4 regions of the Providencia sp. PROV004 genome follow, and region 2 is predicted to be linked to each of the others. Evidence: predicted binding sites of a transcription regulator. Region 2 holds the regulator's gene; each other region holds the start of a gene.
What was found. Region 2 encodes CRP, which controls carbon source genes, mostly activating them, when cyclic AMP is high. Its sites were predicted from a motif close to ATGTGANNNNNNTCACAT; they were not measured.
Positions count from the first base shown of each region.

Region 1 (5,217 bases), 290 kb from region 2:
AAAAAAATTCGGGCTTAATGTTGATACGATGGCAATCAAAACTAATAGTGCGATTAATGATTTTTGCTCCATCAGCCATGCTTTGCTGAACCAACGTTTTGATGATGCGGTAGTTGAACTCATACTGATAACTCCTGAACTGAGCCATAATTTTTACCCACGGCGGCTGCCATTAAGGCTTCCTGCGTCGCGTCTTTGGCTGAAAATTCACCACTGATATGACCTTCGTGCATCACCAAAATGCGGTCACTCATTCCTATTACTTCAGGCATTTCTGAAGAAACTAAAATGATACTCAGCCCTTCTTTTTTAAATTGGTTAATTAATTGATAGATTTCTTTTTTAGCACCAACGTCTACACCGCGAGTTGGTTCATCAAGGATCAGTACTTTTGGTCTTGTCATCAAGCCGCGCGCAATGGCCACTTTTTGCTGATTACCACCTGAAAGATTGCCAATTATTTGGTCCATTGACGGGGTTTTAATATTGAATAACCGAATGAAATCGCTAACGGTTTGCTGTTCTTCCCCATGCTTAAGGCTTCCTCCCGCACGACTGAAATAACGTAATGCTGTCAATGACATATTTTCTTTCACTGACATACCTAATACTAATCCATCACGTTTACGGTCTTCTGAAATATAAACAATGCCATTATTCAGCCCGTCTTGTGGTGTTTTCAGTGTTACGAGTTTGCCTTCCAGTTTTATCGTGCCCGATTTTTTTGTCGCCGCGCCGTAGATGATTTTCATCAACTCTGTACGCCCCGCGCCCATCAAACCCGATACACCTAAAATTTCCCCGCTCCTCAGGGTAAAGTTGGCATTTGTTACACCAGGCCCAGATACGCCTTCAAGTTGCAGCCTAATATTTCCGGTTTCTACCTCAACTCTTGGATACTGGTCTTCAAGTTTACGACCAACCATCATTTCAATGAGTTTTTCTTCTTCTAATTCACTCACGGGTTTCTCACCAATAAACTGGCCATCGCGAAACACCGTTACATCGTCGCAAATTTCAAAAATTTCTTTTAAACGATGGGAAATATAAACAATACCGCAGCCTTGAGCTTTTAAGTCTTCGATAACTCTAAATAAGGATTCTGTTTCTGTGTCGGTTAGCGCATCTGTGGGTTCATCCATAATAATGACTTGTGATTGAAAGCTCAGGACTTTAGCGATTTCCACCATTTGTTGTTCGCCGATAGAAAGCTCCGCAATAGTTTGATGGCTATCATAATCAAGGTTAAGCCGTTTAAGCAGTTTGTCAGACTCACTGAACATTTTTTTCCAGTCAATTTTGCCAAACGCATTAACATACTCTCGACCAAGAAAAATATTCTCTGCGATGGTTAATTCAGGTATTAAATTAAGTTCTTGGTGGATAATCCCTATTCCTGCTTCTTGGGAGCTTTTAGGGCCATTGAATGCGACTTCTTTACCTAAATAGCGGATTTGACCAGCATCTTTTTTATAAATACCCGTCAGCACTTTCATCATGGTTGATTTGCCAGCCCCATTTTCCCCCACCAGCGCCATGACTTTTCCTGGGTAGACATTTAATGTCGCACCACTGAGGGCCTTTACCCCTGGAAATGATTTATCGATCCCGATAAGTTCTAATAAAGGTTGCATAATCACCTCAGAAAGTCACACCAGAACAAAGAATAATGTTAGCGAACGGTGAACATTCTCCGGTACGGATCACCGCTTTACTGTCATGAGTCAGCTGTTTAAAACGTTCATGGCTGCAATAAATAATTTCAATCGTATTATTTTGGGTGACTTCTAACTGTTGTAAGTGAGCTAAAATAGCGTCTTCCATTTGTGGGTTAATGGTACTGATTTCCTCAGCTAGAATGGCTTTTTCGACTTGCATCTCTTGAGTAATGACACTTAAAACTGACATGAAATCGGGTAAGCCTTGAGTAATGGCTAAATCAATACGCTCCGTTCCTTGAGAAATAGGCAAACCTGCATCAGCAAGCGTTATTTGGTCCGTATGACCTAACTTGGCAATTACAGAGGTAACGTTGGCATTAAGTAAAACACCCTTTTTCATTTTTCACCGCCATTCTAGTAAGCGAAACGTTTCGCTCATGTAATCATAGTAAAGATAAGTCACAACTCAATATTGATGGTTGATATTTGTGATCAATATCGAAACGTTTCGTTCGCATTAGAAATACTTAAAAACAATAACTTATTGAATCACTTGTAGCTGAATCGTTTTTTCTTATTTATTGGGGCATGTCAAAGAAAAATGGAAAAATAGGTCGCAGTATGTAATAAAAGAAATTGATAGTTTTGATATCAACACCTCTATTAATAAAAGGAATGAATAATGCAGCTTGCTGAACGAATTGCCCAACTAAGCAATTACCTTGAAAGCGGTTTATATGAACGCCAGCAGGCTATTCGTTTGTGCTTATTAGCCACATTAAGCGGCGAAAGCGTATTTCTATTAGGCCCTCCGGGTATTGCCAAAAGCTTAATTGCCCGAAGAATGAAATATGCTTTTCGTCATGCGAATGCTTTTGAGTACTTAATGACACGATTTTCAACACCCGAAGAAATCTTTGGCCCTCTTTCAATACAAGCGTTAAAAGATGAAGGGCGATATGAACGTTTAACTAAAGGTTATTTACCTGACGCTGAAGTCGTATTCCTTGATGAGATATGGAAAGCAGGCCCTGCCATCTTAAATACTTTATTAACCGCGGTAAATGAGCGCAAGTTCCGTAATGGTGATGAAGAAAAATCTATCCCGATGCGGTTATTAGTAACGGCATCCAATGAATTGCCTGATGCAGATAATAGCCTTGAAGCGCTATTCGACAGAATGCTAGTACGTATTTGGCTGGATAAAGTGCAAGAAAAACAAAATTTTCGCGCACTATTAACAGGAAAATCATCACTGAATGAATCTCAAATGCCGGAACATTTAAAAATCAGCGATGAAGAATACCAACAGTGGCAACAAGAAATACCCAAAATTACGCTACCCGATCACTGTTTTGAATTAATTTACCAATTACGTCAGCAACTAGATGCAACAGACAAACGGGTTTATGTTTCAGATAGGCGCTGGAAGAAAGCGGTTTATTTATTACAAGCAAGTGCTTTCTTTAATGGTCGTAATAGTGTATCTCCTCTAGATCTTGTGTTATTAAAAGATTGCCTCTGGCATGACATGCAATCTATGAATGCGTTACCACAACTATTACAGTCATTATTACAAGAAGATGGCTGGCAGCAGCGAAAGTTGACTCGAGAAATAGAGCAGACTTATCAGCAATGGATGTCATCGACCCAAGACCAAAACAACCAAGATGCATTTAAAGTCAATAAAAACAATGCGATGTTTGCTCGTAAAGCGTCATATGTATTGCCCGAAAATATCAGTGATGGTCGAATTACCCTATTTTTACATCGTCCACTGCAACTACATAATATGAAAGTGACTTTTGTAACTACTGATAAAAAATCCCTGATAACGTTTTTAAATAAAGGAACGACATTATCCGCTCACCTAAATGGGATTGGTTTTGCACAAGACATTGCCGCTGAGGTGAATAATTTAAACCAGATACAGTTATTAGATATAAGTCATCAATCATCTACTTTATATATTCAAGATAAAGCCTCATCACTCACGCCAAATACAAATAATCAAGAATGGCTAGACAAGCTAGATAAAATTCAAGGAGAAATTCAAGCCGCACGCTATCAGTTTGAAAAACAGCAGCCCAACTTATTTATTGAATCACACTGGCTTGCAGATATTGAACAAAGCTTCATGAAACTCACGGAAAAACTAAGCCAATTACGTAACCAAATCACGGGTAAAGTGGCTGAATAACGATGATGAGTTTAGCCACACTAGAAATGCTGCTTTCGGTTAATGAAGGTCAATTAATCGAGGAGATAATTATCTCTTTGTTAGCAACCCCTCAATTGGCGGTCTTTTTTGAAAAACACCCTAGATTAAAAAAAGCGTTACTAAAAGATTTATCCGGTTGGAAAAAAGATCTCAAACAGCGTATGCAAGATGCGCTTGTTCCTGCTCAACTTTCAGAAGAGTTTGAACTTTATCGTCAATCTCTTGGCATATCGACAGACGCCTTTTTTATCCAATTACCAAGTGTCATAGCAAAACTTCACCAACTGGATTCTCCTTTTTACCGTGAAGCACATCAGTTACAGAGCGGGAAAATAGAAAATCGCAGTGCAAGGCAATCACTGTTTGTACAAAAATGGCGAGTCAGTTTAATTTTACAAGTGACGACTCTACATAAAGAAATGTTAGAACAAGAAAAAGAACAATTGCTGGCGGAACTACAGCGCCGATTAGCACTAAGTGGCAATTTAGAGGATATCTTAGGTGAAAATGAACGTGCTGCAGGCCGGTTGTGGGATTTAACCAAAGGTGTGAACATGACTTCCGCTTATAATGACCAATTATTAAGCCGATACAGTGAATTTTTACGTCAGCAGCCTGAATTAGAAAAAATAGCACAATTATTAGGCCGTAGCCAAACTGCACAAGCAATCCCTGATGATAGCGTGGTGCTAGAACCGATGACTATCATGGAAAAAGTGCCTGAAACTGTTCCTGAGCAAGTTAATGGCTTAAATCAAAGTGACGATATTTTACGGTTATTACCTGCAGAACTCGCTATGTTAGGTCTTGAAGATATTGAATTTGAGTTCTATCGAAAATTACTTGAAAAACAGCTTCTAACTTATCGATTACAAGGAGATAGCTGGCAAGAAAGGAAAGTTCTTCGCCCAATAACACATCACCATGATGAAGAACAACCGAGAGGTCCATTTGTTGTATGTATTGATACTTCCGGTTCGATGGGCGGTTTAAATGAACGCTGTGCAAAGGCTTTTTGCCTCGCATTAATGAAAACTGCGCTGGCGGATAACCGCTCATGTCATGTGATGTTATTTTCCACAGAAATTGTGCATTACGATTTACTTTCTATTGATGGCCTAGAGCAATGTATTCGATTTTTACATCAAACATTTAAAGGTGGGACTGATCTTGCGGCTTGTTTGCAAGAAACAGCAGTAAAATTGGAATCAAAGCAGTGGATAGATGCAGATGCCGTAGTGATTTCTGATTTTGTTGCTCAGCGTTTACCTGATGAGTTGATTCAAAAAATAAAAGCCATGCAGAAGAAAGGTAAATACCGCTTCCATGCGGTAT
Region 1 covers NZ_CP042859.1:48,974-54,190, reverse strand. The annotation lists gene rbsC (ribose ABC transporter permease) at 1-123, opposite strand, end outside; gene rbsA (ribose ABC transporter ATP-binding protein RbsA) at 120-1,634, opposite strand; gene rbsD (D-ribose pyranase) at 1,642-2,061, opposite strand; gene ravA (ATPase RavA) at 2,344-3,861, shown strand; gene viaA (ATPase RavA stimulator ViaA) at 3,864-5,217, shown strand, end outside.
Region 1: rbsD (D-ribose pyranase) is a predicted target of CRP. The motif match lies at 2,148-2,165, and genes of this name have one in related genera.

Region 2 (5,217 bases):
GATTGTTCTGTGTATTTTTTGCCGTGACGTTCTCTTTACTATCTATTGTTTTTTGTTTAATTTCACTTGGCTGCTTGACGATAGTTTCTTCATTTGTAGATAAATCATCTAGAGGTACGTCAGTAAGAGTTATTGTATTTAGAATGTATTCGTGTGACCTATGATGGAATTTATCAAGCAGAGTGAAATAGTTATTGCTTAACTCCTCTAGCGAGTTTTTTAATTCTCTATTTTCGAGTCTTAGTGTTTTAACTAATGACGAATCTTCCATTTCATTGGTTTCGGGCTTCGCTAAAAAAGTTAATTCGTCATCAAAATCAAAGTTATGGTCCTCATCATGATAAATAGGGGTACCATCTTCATCACAGATAATTAAATTTTTTTTAATTATTGACTCTTCTGGGGTTACGCTGTTTTTTTCTTCCATTAATTTTTTCGATATTTGACTTTTTTTGGGGTTAATGGATTTTTTATTATAGTTATTTAACGTTATATTATGAATTTTGTTTTTAATATCATCTAATTCTTTAATTAATAAATTTTTAATGATTAATTGTAAATTAATTAATGATTTTAAATTTTCATTTTGGTCTTCCACCCCAAATGTATTTTCTATCTCTTTATATGATGACTCTAATATTTCATGTTTTTTTTCAAGATAATAAATCCCTCTTATTTTTGACTCGTTTTTTATCTCTAATTTTAATTTGTATATATCATTTTTTAATTGTTCTTTAGTTTCAATTAATTCTATATTTTTAATATGGTATGTGTAATGGTCTATTAGGTCATTCTGTTCTTTAATTATTTTATTGTTGACTAATTCTTCTACATAGGGCTTGTCTATTTTTAATGCGTTACTTATTTTTCTATTAATTTCATCTTTAGTGTTTTTTACTGTTGGGGATATTTCAAACGACTTTTTAAGTAGTTCATTTTCTAATGATATTATTTTATTTTGATTTAATTCGACTTTTAATCGTGAGTTATTCTCATTTTTTTTGGTTTCTATTTTTTTTAACTCTAAGTAAAACTTTGAATCCATATTTACTTTGTTTTTTTTGTTAAAACTAAATAAATGAATGAAATTATTCAATCTAGTATTACGTATTTTCTTAATTATTGGGAAATAATTTTCCGCTATTTCTAATGCTATGTTTTTTTTAAAGATGGGATTGCTTACATTTCTATTGATGGTGTCTATGTGCATGAGAGATCCTTAATTATCAATTAATGCTATTTTGGGTTGTTTTTAGGTTAGTTAATATAATAAATCGATGTTTATGATTATTTATTTACATGTGTGTGATATTTGTGTTTGGATTTGTTCTAGCCAATGCAAATATTTTAATTGATTGAATAATAAGTCGATTTTACTTATTTTATTATTGGTGACTTGTAAAGTGCTAGTAATTGAGAGTTAGTCTTCATTTGGGCGTCTATTTCAGCGATTATTTTTATATGGTTATTCATTTCTTGGGTAAATTGGTATTCTTTTTCTATTATTTTTAATAAATCAGAACTATTAACTAAAATTTTATTTTTTGCTAAGTTATCTTTGCTAAGGCTGGTTTTCTGTGTGGTAATTTTACTCGATAAATTATAATGTTCTTTTATTCGTTGTGCTCTTAGTAATGATGACTTTGTTTGCGGTATATTTCCCTTGAACTCAAAAGTGGTTTTTGGCAAAGAGGTGATTCTTTGATTAGGCCGATTTTCTTCACAAATTTTGTAATGTATATAAACTAATTTCTTATTAAATTTGCTTTCTGTTTTATATTTTATACCCACGGAAGGTAGTGTGATATGACGAATAGACTCTTGAATGATTTGTTTTTTTAAAGGAAGCATTGAACCATTTTTATTAGTTAGAGGTTTAGGTAATACAAATTTTTTTATAATCTCTTTTTTTTCTTGTAGACTTTTATTGTTAATGCCAGGGATTCTAATATCGCGATATAAAAAATCAGCATATTCAGCATTTTTTTTGGGGAGTTCTTTGTATTGGTCAAGAATAACTCTATTTTCTTTTATTAATGAGTCTGTACTTTGCTCAGAAAGAAAAGTAGATGAATATTTTCCGTATAGCTTAATTTTCAATTGATTGACTTTTTCGTAAAATTCACCAGTGCTTAAACACTTAATATTATTGGTTTCTTCTAAGTCGCTCTCATAGGCGGAATCAATACTCTCAGTGCTACAGGTACGAGTTGGTTTTAGCTGGTTATTCGTATCAAGTGGACTTTTTTTCAGTGAAGAGGTAATCGTAAAAATTTTTTTGATGAAATCATCGGAATTAATGATTTTTTTGAAAATCGTCGGATTACCCGATAAATAGCCTAATGTAATGGTCATAAATATTTCCCTAATTAATAAGATAATAATTATTATTCTATAAGGGGAAGTGATAAAGAGAATATAAAGAAGCGATTTTATTAGAATTTAATATGATAAATAAATAGCCCAGCCAAAGGTGGCCAGGCTGAAAGGTTAATTAACGAGTACCGTAAACAACAATGGTTTTACCATGTGCAGAGATCAGGTTTTGGTCTTCTAACATTTTTAGAATACGGCCGACTGTTTCACGGGAACAACCCACGATTTGGCCTATTTCCTGACGAGTAATTTTGATTTGCATACCGTCTGGGTGTGTCATTGCATCAGGTTGTTTAGCTAAGTTTAATAGCGTTTGAGCAATACGGCCTGTAACGTCTAAGAATGCGAGGTTACCGACTTTCTCAGATGTTGTTTGTAAGCGACTAGCCATTTGCGCAGAAAGGCGCATTAAAATATCAGGGTTTACCTGAATTAATTGACGGAATTTTTTGTAAGAAATTTCAGCAACTTCGCAGGCTATTTTGGCTCTAACCCACGCAGTACGTTCTTGCCCTTCTTCAAATAACCCAAGCTCACCAATGAAATCCCCCTGATTCAGGTAAGAGAGGATCATTTCTTTGCCTTCTTCATCTTTAATTAAAACAGCCACCGAACCTTTAACGATATAGTAAAGGGTTTCTGCTTTCTCACCCTGATGGATAAGAGTGCTCTTGGATGGATATTTATGAATATGGCAGTGTGACAAAAACCATTCAAGAGTAGGGTCTGTTTGTGGCTTGCCGAGAACCATTAGCGTTATCCTCTGTATGTTATTGCAGCCATTCAGAAAAACATACTAGAAAGGCTGGCTTTAAAGTCACTAGCTTAGCATATTAATTTGCCTTATATACCTTTAAATAATCTAACAGCTGATTGCTTCAGCGTTTTTGATTGCTTTGGGTAACGCAAATTGATATCAACACTATAATATGATCAATTAAACCGTTGAGTTTTGATCTTAATCCTATCAACTAAGTATTGTTTGTAGCATATCCAATAAAGAAAGTCTTCCCTGTATCGCTTCAGCCAAATAAAGTTGATATAACATTCATTGTATCTATGGAACAATGTAGCCTTTAAACCGATTTCATTTCAAGGGGAAATATAATGGAAGCAAGAGTTAAGTGGGTTGAAGGACTTTCTTTTCTAGGGGAGTCTGCGTCTGGGCACCAAGTGATGATGGACGGCAATGCAGGTGATAACGCCCCAAGCCCAATGGAAATGGTGCTAATGGCTGCGGGTGGTTGCAGCGCGATTGATGTCGTTTCGATTCTACAAAAGGGCCGCTATGATATTACGGATTGTGAGGTGAAATTAACCTCACAGCGTCGCGAAGAAGCCCCTCGTTATTTTGTGAAAATCCATTTACATTTTATTGTAACAGGGAATGAATTAACGGAAAAAGCGGTCGAACGAGCCGTTCAACTTTCTGCTGAAAAATATTGTTCAGTCGCATTGATGTTAGAGAAAACCGTTGAAGTCACACACAGCTTTGAAATAAAAAACTAAAAATAAATTTAATTTTTATTGGTATATTTGAATTAAAAGATGCTTACCTTAATTAATGATAAGCATCTTATTTATTAATCAAAAAATAATTTAATTGTTGTCCTTTTGATTAATTAGTTTTTCGACTATTGGCGCCATAATTAATTCCATGGCTAAACCTAGTTTTCCTCCGGGGACGACAATTGTATTCATTGCAGAAATGAAAGAGCCAGATATCATTGATAGCAAATAGGGGAAATCAATTTGCTCTAGCCCACGAAAGCGGATCACAATAAAGCTTTCATCTTGTGATGGAATAGCTTTAGCCGAAAATGGGTTAGAGGTGTCTACCGTTGGAACGCGTTGAAAATTGATGTGAGTGCGAGAAAATTGTGGCGTGATGTAATTAATATAGTCGCCCATAGAACGCACGACAGAGTCCATAACGGCTTCACGGGAGTGCCCTCGCTCTGTCGTATCACGGATTAATTTTTGGATCCATTCTAGGTTGACTATAGGGACAACACCGACAAGTAAATCAACATGTTGTGCGACATTATGTTCCGGTGTGACAACACCGCCATGTAGCCCCTCATAAAACAAAATATCCGTTTTATCTGGCAGCGGTTCCCAAGGGGTAAATGTCCCGGGCTGCAAGCCATAAGGTACCGCTTCATCATAAGTATGTAGATATTTACGGGATTGCCCACAACCCGTTTTTGCATAGTCAACTAAGGTTTGTTCAAGCAAAGCAAAATCATTCGCTTCGGGGCCAAAGTAACTGATGTGCCGGCCTTGTTCTCTGGCTTTACGGATAGCCATATCCATTTCAGGGCGTGTATAGCGGTGAAAACTATCCCCTTCTAATGTTGCAGGCTGGATATTTAATTGGTGAAAAACTTTACGAAATGCTTGGCTAGTTGACGTTGTGCCAGCACCGCTCGAACCGGTGATAGCAATAATTGGGTGCTTTTTGGACATCGTGGACTCCCTGTGCTGCGCTTATAAGCACTATTTTAATCAATAGTGCATGAAGCGGATTAACGGGTGTTAGGGTTGTGAGCCTTATTTGATGGTTTTACGACATGATTATGTTGGAAAACACGCAACTTTTTTATGACAAAAGATGACGTAAAAATGAACCATGGAATAAAAACATCATACAGAAAAACTTCCCTTAGGCATGAAATTAACCGATTCATGCAATTCAGACCAGACTAGCACAATTTCGCCAGAAACTAACTGCCGTTTCACATCGTTAACCTTATCTTGCAGGCTTTTTTCATGGGAGCCGTAGTCGGTTCCCTCACGCAATACGTAGCTCTCAATCAGGTTTTCCAATGTTTCAGGCTC
Region 2 covers NZ_CP042859.1:342,768-347,984, forward strand. The annotation lists gene FVA69_RS01515 (hypothetical protein) at 1-1,210, opposite strand, end outside; gene FVA69_RS01520 (hypothetical protein) at 1,378-2,355, opposite strand; gene crp (cAMP-activated global transcriptional regulator CRP) at 2,495-3,127, opposite strand; gene FVA69_RS01530 (OsmC family protein) at 3,484-3,885, shown strand; gene FVA69_RS01535 (phosphoribulokinase) at 3,976-4,845, opposite strand; gene FVA69_RS01540 (YheU family protein) at 5,023-5,217, opposite strand, start outside.

Region 3 (5,217 bases), 210 kb from region 2:
CTAGTTTTGGGATAGGACTCCCTAAAAGCGGGAGTTCATCCGGTGTTAGCATTTTTGCATCGCTGGGCAATGTTGACATAATAGCTAATGAGCCGGTCGCCACCAATAAGGCCAAAGGTGCCGGAAATTTCTTTTTAGAGCAAAGCATTAAATATATTCCTAGATTAGATATTCACTTTTAGTATTGTGGAATATGCGGTGTAAAAAACACTTGGGAATTAATTGGACTAATACAGAAAAGGGATTTGTATATTGGAAGAAATTAGGAATAGCCGATTTTTATTTATAATTGGAACATATTGAATAATAGACGAATAAAATAAAGAAATTTTCAATGGGAAAAAATCTTACCATAATAAAAACAAAAGATTAGATGAGGTATTATGGAATTAACATTTCTAGGAACTAGTGCTGGCGTGCCGACAAAAGAGCGTAATGTCACCAGTATGATATTAAATTTAGTCGGTATCCGTAAAAGCTACTGGTTATTTGATTGTGGTGAAGGGACACAGCATCGCATTTTAAATAGCCCATTTAAAACACCAAAAATTGAAAAAATTTTTATTACTCATTTGCATGGAGACCATATTTTTGGTTTACCCGGGTTGTTATGCAGCCGCTCAATGGGGGGAGCAACAGACCCATTGATTGTTTATGGACCGAAAGGGTTAAAACAGGTTATTGAAACGGTACTCACCGTGAGCGTGTCTTATATGACATATCCACTGGAGATAGTGGAAATCGAAGCTGGCCAATTATTTGACGATGGAGAACTGATTGTGACGGCCTATGCCCTTGACCATCGTGTTGAGTGTTATGGCTATCGTATTGAAGAACATCCGAAACGTGGCGCATTAGATGCAGTGAAATTAGCTAATGACAATATTCCTCGTGGCCCTTGGATGCAAGCGCTTAAAGCGGGGGAAACGATAGTTCTTGATGATGGACGAACAGTGAATGGAGCTGATTACCTCGGTGAACCGATCCCCGGAAAGATTATTGCGATTTTTGGCGATACGCAACCGACAGAGCAAGCGCTGGAACTTGCGAGAAATGCCGATGTGATGATCCATGAAACGACCCTAGAAGCGGAGTTTGCACAAAAAGCCAATGAAAGAGGGCACTCGACTACGGTACAGGCGGCTGAGCTAGCTCGTGCGGCAGGGGTTAAACGGTTTATTGCCACTCACTTGAGTGGTCGTTATACGAGTGAGGATATCCCAAAGTTACTCGCGGAATGCCAAGCTGTGTTCCCCGCGAGCGAAATCGCAGAAGACTATTTGACAGTGAAGATCTAATGTAAGCGGGCAAGATATTGTCCGCTTAATCTATTGATGATTTTAATAAATTACTTTCACAAAGCCATTACGACAATATGTCTCATATTCATCAGAAAGTTGCCTATTTGTGACTATCACATCAAATTGTGATAATTCCCCCATATTGGCGGTCGCGACTTCATCAAACAGGTTATAAGGGGCGAGTAAAATCTTACGGATAGATTTTTCCATCGCTTTTTTCTTCATGGGTAAATCATCGAGATTATAGCAAGTTACGCCAAAATTCCCATGCACACCAGCTGCTGAAATAAAGGCTTTTTTCGGGTTGATTGAATCAAGTAATGAGGGGAGTGATGGGTTGTAAAAAGAATCACTTTTAGGGCGATATTCCCCGCCACATAATAGCGCAGTGGCATTTTTTTTCTGGCTAAGGGCGAGGAAAACGTTATGTGAGTAACAAATACCGGTGAAATTAATTTCTTCTGGGATGAGTGAAATCAAGGTGGCCATTTCAATGCCATTATCAAAGAAGATCACATCATCTTCTGTCACCATGCTAGCGGCAAGGTTTGGGATATATAATTCTTCCGTTTGATCGGGGGTGAAAATGTCGGCTTGTGCTTCTTGGGTCAGTAAATTAGCAGGTTGAGTAACAGAAACTATGTAGCCACCGAGGAGTGACATGGGGATGGGGCCTTCCGTATCTGCGCTCAGGTCTCGACGAATAGTCATCTCTGAAACTTCGAGTATTCTAGCAGCTTCTTTAAGATGAATGCGTCCTGAGCGTTTTAAACATTCACTTAAACGGCGAAGGCGTTCTTTTTGTTTAGTTTCTATCACCCTACAATCCTTTTTCAATACACAAAATTGGCGCGGTTAGACCGCGCCCCATCACTTAATAGTCACTTGGTTTGGTGTTATTGCCTGTGACAATGGCAACGCTTGCACTTGCACCGACACGGTTTGCACCCGCTTCAATCATTTTAATTGCGGTTTCACGGTCACGCACACCACCGGAGGCTTTTACACCGACTTCATCGCCAACCACTTTACGCATCAGTGCCACGTGGTGTTCTGTTGCGCCCATTGTACTGAAACCTGTTGAAGTTTTCACAAAACCGACTTTAATTGTGCGGCAAATTTCACAAACTTGAGTAATTTCTTCATCAGTTAACAGGCAATTTTCTAAAATAACTTTTAATGTTGCTTTACCACAGGCAGCAAATACCGCTTCAATGTCTTTGCGAACAAAGTCTAAGTCGCCACTTTTGAGCATGCCAATGTTGATAACCATATCCACTTCATCAGCACCACGACGCACGGCTTCTGCTGCTTCAAACGCTTTCGCTTCCGTTAAGCAAGCGCCTAATGGAAAGCCTACCACACAGCAAACTTTAACGTCGCTGTTTTTTAAAAGCTCGCTGGCTAAAGGAACATAACCTGTGTTTACGCACACCGATGCAAAATGGTGTTCTGCCGCTTCGGCACATAATGTTTTAATATCACTAACAGTGGCATTAGCAGCAAGTAAAGTGTGATCAATATATTTTGCTAAGTCTTGCATTTTCAACTTTCCTATATAAATGTGGGATAGACAACAAAGAATGAGGAAATGTGGTAGATATAACACTTGATCATTCGTTATTCGAGATCCTAATCACAAATGATATTTTTGCAACATGATAATGTTACTATCATATCATTATGTGATTTATTTAACACGAGGGACATTATGGACATAGCAGTTATTGGTTCAAACATGGTTGATTTGATCACTTACATCGATCAAATGCCAAAAGAAGGCGAAACTTTAGAAGCGCCAGCTTTCAAAATTGGTTGCGGTGGTAAAGGTGCGAACCAAGCGGTTGCTGCTGCTAAGTTGAATTCAAAAGTGATCATGTTAACCAAAGTGGGGGATGACATTTTTGCGGATAATACGATCCGTAACTTGGAGTCTTACGGTATTAACACTCGTTATGTGGAAAAAGTGCCTTGTACCTCAAGTGGCGTCGCACCTATTTTTGTTAATCAAAATTCATCAAACAGTATTTTGATCGTCAAAGGGGCGAATAAATTTTTATCACCTGAAGATATCGATCGTGCAGCGGAAGATCTGAAAAAATGTAAGTTGATCGTTCTGCAATTAGAAGTCCAGCTTGAAACGGTTTATCACGCGATTTCATTTGGCAATAAACATGGGATCCCAGTGTTACTGAACCCAGCCCCTGCACAACGTACGCTCGATCTCGATTTTGCCTGCCGATGTGATTTCTTTGTCCCTAATGAAACGGAACTTGAAATTTTAACCAATATGCCAGTCGACACGATGGATAACATTCGTCGTGCTGCGCAGTCTTTATTGGATAAAGGGTTAAAAAACGTCATCGTAACATTAGGGGAAAAAGGGGCGTTATGGATGACTCGCGACAGCGAGTTACATATACCCGCAATTAAAGTGAATGCGATTGACACCAGTGGTGCAGGGGATGCCTTTATCGGCTGCTTCTCGCATTACTATGTCCATACGGGGAATATTGAAGAAGCACTGAAAAAAGCCGTTCTGTTTTCGGCTTTCAGTGTGACAGGGAAAGGAACTCAATCTTCTTATCCAAGTGTTGAACAATTTAATGAATTTGTGCAAATCAACACCGCTAATGAATAGCTAAATAATAATAGTCCAACGTAGCTATATACCCTTTGAATAATTAAGTGGTCATCAGAGCCACATAGCCACTCATCGGGTATAAATTATAAAAATATAAGGGTTACTATGAACATTAAGAACATCACTCAGTTACCGGATGGCTACCTGAGTAAGACACCTCTATTCCAATTTATCCTACTATCGTGCCTGTTCCCATTATGGGGATGTGCCGCAGCATTAAATGATATTTTAATCACACAGTTTAAAAGTGTCTTTGAACTCAGTAACTTCGCCTCGGCTTTAGTACAAAGCGCATTCTATGGTGGTTATTTCTTAATCGCCATTCCGGCGTCGTTAGTGATCAAAAAAACCAGTTATAAATATGCCATTATGGTGGGGCTGATCCTGTATATCGCGGGTTGCAGTATGTTCTTCCCTGCATCTCATATGGCGACCTATACCATGTTCTTGGCGGCTATTTTCGCCATTGCGATAGGTTTAAGCTTTCTCGAAACCGCCGCGAATACCTATAGTTCAATGATAGGTCCTAAACAATACGCCACATTGCGTTTAAATATTAGCCAAACCTTCTACCCAATTGGTGCCGCAGGCGGGATCTTACTGGGCAAGTATCTGGTATTTTCCGAAGGGGATAGCTTACAAAACCAAATGGCGGGAATGAATGCGGAGCAAATCCATGAATTCCGTTTAGCCATGTTGGAAAATACCCTAGAACCTTATCGTTATATGATTATGGTATTGGTTGTGGTAATGATCTTATTCCTTATTACTAAGTTTCCTAAATGTAAAGTGGCAGAAACGCAAGATCATAAGCGTCCTACTGCATTAGAAACCTTAAAATATTTAGCGAAAAATAGTCGCTTTAGAAAAGGAATTATTGCCCAGTTTTTATATGTCGGAATGCAAGTGGCAGTATGGTCATTTACTATTCGTCTCGCATTAGAAATGGGGGATATTAACGAACGTGATGCCTCGAATTTCATGGTGTATAGCTTCGCTTGTTTCTTTATTGGTAAGTTTGTTGCCAATATTTTAATGACCCGCTTTAATGCAGAAAAAGTCTTAATTATCTACTCGGTGATTGGTGCGCTGTTCCTAATTTATGTTGCATTTATTCCGAGTTTTACAGCGGTCTATGCAGCGGTGATGGTCAGTATTCTGTTTGGACCTTGCTGGGCAACTATTTATGCAGGCACTTTGGATACCGTTGATAATGAACATACTGAAATGGCCGGGGCGGTTATTGTGATGGCGATTGTCGGTGCTGCAGTT
Region 3 covers NZ_CP042859.1:554,522-559,738, forward strand. The annotation lists gene FVA69_RS02320 (inverse autotransporter beta domain-containing protein) at 1-148, opposite strand, end outside; gene rnz (ribonuclease Z) at 384-1,298, shown strand; gene deoR (DNA-binding transcriptional repressor DeoR) at 1,341-2,120, opposite strand; gene deoC (deoxyribose-phosphate aldolase) at 2,176-2,844, opposite strand; gene rbsK (ribokinase) at 3,013-3,942, shown strand; gene fucP (L-fucose:H+ symporter permease) at 4,051-5,217, shown strand, end outside.
Region 3: deoC (deoxyribose-phosphate aldolase) is a predicted target of CRP. The motif match lies at 2,985-3,002, and genes of this name have one in related genera.

Region 4 (5,217 bases), 130 kb from region 2:
GATTCGTCATATTGAGTTATAATGATGTCAGGGTTCCATTGATATAATTGCTCCATAGAAACCGTAGTCAGACCATGGAAATTAGGAATATCAACCACATTACGTAACCCGAGTATTTCAATCGCTTCAGTATGAATTGAGCCTTTAGCGCCAGTTTCTAAACCTTTTGCTCCTCTTGCAAGGTAAAAACTCAGCGATTTTTGTTGGTTTTGATTGGCAAATAAAGTGGCATCATTAATATAGCGTTGAGCGAGTTGGCTCAATGTTTGAGCCTGCGGGATAACGCCTAATATTTCACCTAGTTGTGTAAGTTGTTGAGGTGAATCTTTTAACCCGCCGGCGATTAATAAATAAGGTACATGAGTTTGTTTGGCGACCTTTTCCGCTTGTGAGCGATAAGTTTCGTCAATGTTTCCGGTATCAATGATCAAATCTGGGCTATAAGACAGCAGTTGCTCAAGAGAAAGGGTGCTCCCACGGCCTGCTAAGCGGCCATAAACAGGTAGCTCAAGCCATTGTGGTGCAAAAAGGCCGGTTTGCCCTTTTTTCAGCGAAATAGAGGCGAAACCCACCATCTTTTCAGGAGCTAATGCGAACATCAGTAAGTCGGAAGGAGGACCTGAACTGATGACTCGGTGAATATTTTCTGGTGCTGGGAGTTTTCCAAATATGGCCGCTTCGACGGCTAGGCGAGTTTGTGCAAAGCTCGGCAAGCTGTAAAAAATAGCCAGTGCTGCACTGGATTTAAGGAACTGCCTACGATTGATTGCCATAAACTAATTTTATTGCTTCGTTATAATAATAATTATATAACGCGAAAATTAGCGGAGTCATGATAGAGAGTCAACTATAAAAGTTGCCGTGCTCAGAAAATTCGATGTTTATGTGATGTAAATCAGTAACAAAGATTGCTATCCATTAATAGATAGCAGAACATAGTTATCGTTAACGAATTGGATATCGCTTTGAACTTATGAAGAAAAAAAGACCTTCTCTGCAGGATGTTGCCGACCAAGTTGGCGTTACAAAAATGACGGTGAGCCGTTTTTTACGAAACCCAGAGCAGGTTTCAGAAGCTTTGCGCGATAAAATTGCTCAGGCGGTGGAGGCTTCCGGGTATATTCCAAATAAGGCGCCCGATATTTTATCGAATTCAACCAGCCATGCCATTGGGGTATTGCTCCCATCTTTAACAAACCAAGTTTTTGCCGAAGTGATCCGTGGAATTGAAGCAGTGACGGACCGTCATGGTTACCAAACCATGCTCGCTCACTATGGTTATTTAGCAGAAAAAGAAGAAGAGCGGCTGACCTCGCTACTTTCTTATAATATTGATGGTGTGATTTTAGCCGAACGAACACATACTGAACGCACGTTACGTATGCTGAAAACTGCGGGGATCCCCGTTGTTGAGATTATGGATAGCGTTTCACCTTGCCTAGATATCGCAGTGGGTATCGATAACTTTGAAGCTTCCCGCCAAATGACCCAGGCGATGATTGAGCGTGGCTGCCGTAAAGTTGTGTATTTAGGGGCAAGGCATGATGAGCGTACTTTTATTCGTTTAAAGGGTTATGAGCAGGCCATGCTCGATGCAAATCTTGAGCCTCGTAATGTGATGACACAAGCGAGCTCGTCATATTCGCTAGGTGCCCAACTACTGCACGATTGCCGCGCTAAATACCCAGATACCGACGGTTTATTTTGTACCAATGATGACTTGGCGATAGGGGCGATTTTTGAGTGTCAACGTCTAGGGATTCAAATCCCACAAGACCTTGCTATTTCAGGTTTTCATGGCCATGACGTAGGGCAAGTGATGACGCCAAAACTGGCAAGTATTTTGACGCCAAGGGACCAAATGGGGCGCAAGGCGGCGGAAGTTTTGTTGGCGAGAATGTCTGGTAAGAAGCTTGTCGAGACGCATTTTGATGTGGGGTTTAGTCTCCTCACTGGCGAAAGTATCTAATTTTATCCGTCATACTTCGCGCCGTAGCGTCGTTGCCCGCACTTGCTAACTCTAGTCACATACTTGTGTATGCTCCCAGAGGTTAGCTCGATTGGCGTCTAGCTACAACACGAATTATTTAGGATAAAGAGCAAGCTATAATGCGAGTTATTAATTCAAATTATTTCGGGTAGCTTTATCCGTCATACTTCGCGCCGTAGTGTGAATTATTTACGATAGCTTTATTTGTTGAACTTCAAATTATTAAAAACTCATATCTTGGCACCCTCTATATTATTGCGATAACTATCACAGTTCTGCTTTTTTCTTGGCCAATTTTATTGCTAAATAAATCCTCACTGATGATAATGTTACCCGTAACTTGTTACCGGTAACAAATGCCGGTTTTTAACTAAAGCCAGGACAATAGTGAATATCTGAGGAGTTTCCTATGAATGATACCCAAAAACAAAACTATACATTTGTACTAATGGGGGTATCGGGTAGTGGTAAGTCTGCTGTTGCCACAGGTGTCGCACAGCAACTGCAAGCTGCCTTCCTTGATGGTGACTTTCTTCACCCTAAATCAAATATTTTAAAAATGGCATCGGGTCATGCATTAAATGATGATGACCGTAAACCTTGGTTAGTTGCATTGAACAATGCCATTTTTGCAATGCAAAGAACAAATAGGGTATCTCTGGTGGTGAGCTCCGCATTGAAAAAAAGCTATCGAGATATCTTAAGAGAGGGGAACCACAACCTCTATTTTATTTACCTAAAAGGTGATGCGGTTGTTATTGAAGAAAGATTGAAAGCACGTAAAGGGCATTTCTTTAAACCTGAAATGCTGAAATCGCAATTTGATGCCTTGCAAGAACCTGGCGCGGATGAACCTGATGTGCAGGTTGTTGATATTCGCCCATCCTTAGAAAACGTGATTGAAAATACGTGTTCTACTATTCGTAAGATTGTCGCTGGAGATAACTAATGAATACCCCAGAAACATTAAGCACGTTAACGCTCGTGCTGACGGCGGTTGGCTCGGTCGTTTTACTGCTCTTTTTAGTGATGTATGCTCGTTTACACGCATTTGTCGCGCTCATGATCGTTTCTATTGGTGCGGGTTTGTTTTCAGGTATGCCAGTACAACAGATCACTGAAACCATGCAAAAAGGAATGGCGGGAACCTTAGGATTCCTTGCTATCGTAGTCGCTCTCGGAGCAATGTTCGGTAAAATTCTGCATGAAACAGGTGCTTTAGATCAGATTGCGAATAAGCTACTGAATCTGTTTGGTGAAAAAAATGCGCATTATGCAGTGGGTGTCGCAGGGTTGATTTGTGCTCTACCACTCTTCTTTGATGTGGCGATTGTTTTGTTAATCGGTGTGGTGTTTGCGGTAGCGAACCGCACTGGCCATAACGTTGTTCGCCTTGCTATCCCATTATTTGCAGGGGTTGCCGCTGCGGCTGCGTTCTTATTACCGGGGCCAACACCAATGTTGGTTGCATCACAAATGGGTGCAGACTATGGCTGGATGATTTTAATTGGGCTATGTGCTGCTATCCCTGGCATGATTTTAGCGGGACCTTTATTTGGTAAATTTATCAGTAACTTTGTTCATATTGATATTCCAGCGGATTATCAAGCGCCAAATACAGAACATGGCAGAATGCCAAGCTTTGGATTTAGCTTGTGTTTAGTGCTTTTCCCATTGGTATTAGTGGGTTTAAAAACCATCGGAACACATTTAGTTGAAAAAGGAACCACGCTTGAGCATTGGTTAGAGTTTATCGGTCACCCTTTCACCGCATTACTGTTAGCGTGTTTACTGGCGATTTATGGCCTAGGTTTCCGTTATGGTATGGATAAAGAAAAAGTCATGGCGATTTGTTCTGCAGCGATTCAACCCGCTGGGATCATTTTACTGGTAACGGGTGCTGGTGGCGTATTTAAACAAATTTTAGTGGATTCAGGTGTTGGCCCTGCGCTAGGTGATTCTTTAATTGGTGCTGGTTTACCGATTGCGGTTGCTTGCTTTGTATTAGCAGGAGCAGTACGTGTTATTCAAGGCTCTGCAACGGTTGCATGTTTAACTGCAGTAGGCTTAGTACTCCCAGTTATCAGTGAGTTAGGTTACTCAGGAGCACAGCTGGCGGCTTTAGCGATTTGTATCTCTGGCGGTTCATTGATCTTAAGCCATGTGAATGACTCTGGTTTCTGGCTATATGGCAAGTTTACGGGTGCGACAGAAGCACAAACGTTAAAAACATGGACGGTAATGGAAACTATTCTTGGCACGACAGGGGCAATTGTTGGTATGGTGTTCTTTATGTTCTTGTAATACGGTTCATAAAAACACACCAAAGTTAAATTCATTGAATGAAAACTTAAGCAAAGCGCCCACAATTAAGTGGGCGTTTTGCTTTATTAGCTCAAGCTAATTTTAGGAATAACAATTTCATTGTGATGCTGTGGGGAGTTAATGCGTTTAGCGTGACCCGATGATAATTCAATATGTGCTGTAAAAAATGAGGCTAACCCTAAGTCGTGAGTAGAAAAGAAAATAATTGATTTGTTTAATTTAAACTCTTGTTTCATTAATTGTAAGAATGAGAGTGCATCAGAGGTTGCCATAAATGATGTTGATTCATCTAAAAATAGCATGTCAGGTTGTTTTAATAGAGCAAGGACGAGCTGTAACTTTTGTTTTTCCCCGGTAGAGGCGGCGATGTCAGTGACGAGTGTATCGTCTAATGTTTCTTTACTTATCAGTAAATTCGGGCAACATAATTTGGTTAGTCGAACAATGATACTGCTATCGAATACACCGTAAAAATTAAAATTGTCACGAATGCTGCCATGAATGAATGCTGAAATACCATTATGGTAGGCAATTTTTTCGGTTAGAAAGGGTTGGGAAATTTCATCGATACCAATACCATTGATTGTAATATCCCCTGATGAGTATTCTGAAGTTCCACATAAGGCTTTCATTAATGATGTCTTTCCTACTCCTGAAATGCCCGTAATACCGATGACATCACCGGGTTTGGCTTCAATATTGAGCTGGTTAATAATCGTTTTACCATGAATACTAACGCTAAGATTTTTTGCACTAAAATGTGTTATTGAATCTGTTGTTATGCCATCTACTTTGAAATGAATAATCGGATTGTTTTTTAACTGATCAATACTGGATTTGATATGAAATAGGTGCGTTTTTACTATAAATATGCGATTAATCGCACTTGTGATTGCACCAGA
Region 4 covers NZ_CP042859.1:475,074-480,290, forward strand. The annotation lists gene FVA69_RS02080 (ABC transporter substrate-binding protein) at 1-773, opposite strand, end outside; gene gntR (gluconate operon transcriptional repressor GntR) at 974-1,969, shown strand; gene gntK (gluconokinase) at 2,400-2,939, shown strand; gene gntU (gluconate transporter) at 2,939-4,294, shown strand; gene FVA69_RS02100 (ATP-binding cassette domain-containing protein) at 4,381-5,217, opposite strand, start outside.
Region 4: gntK (gluconokinase) is a predicted target of CRP. The motif match lies at 2,193-2,210, and genes of this name have one in related genera.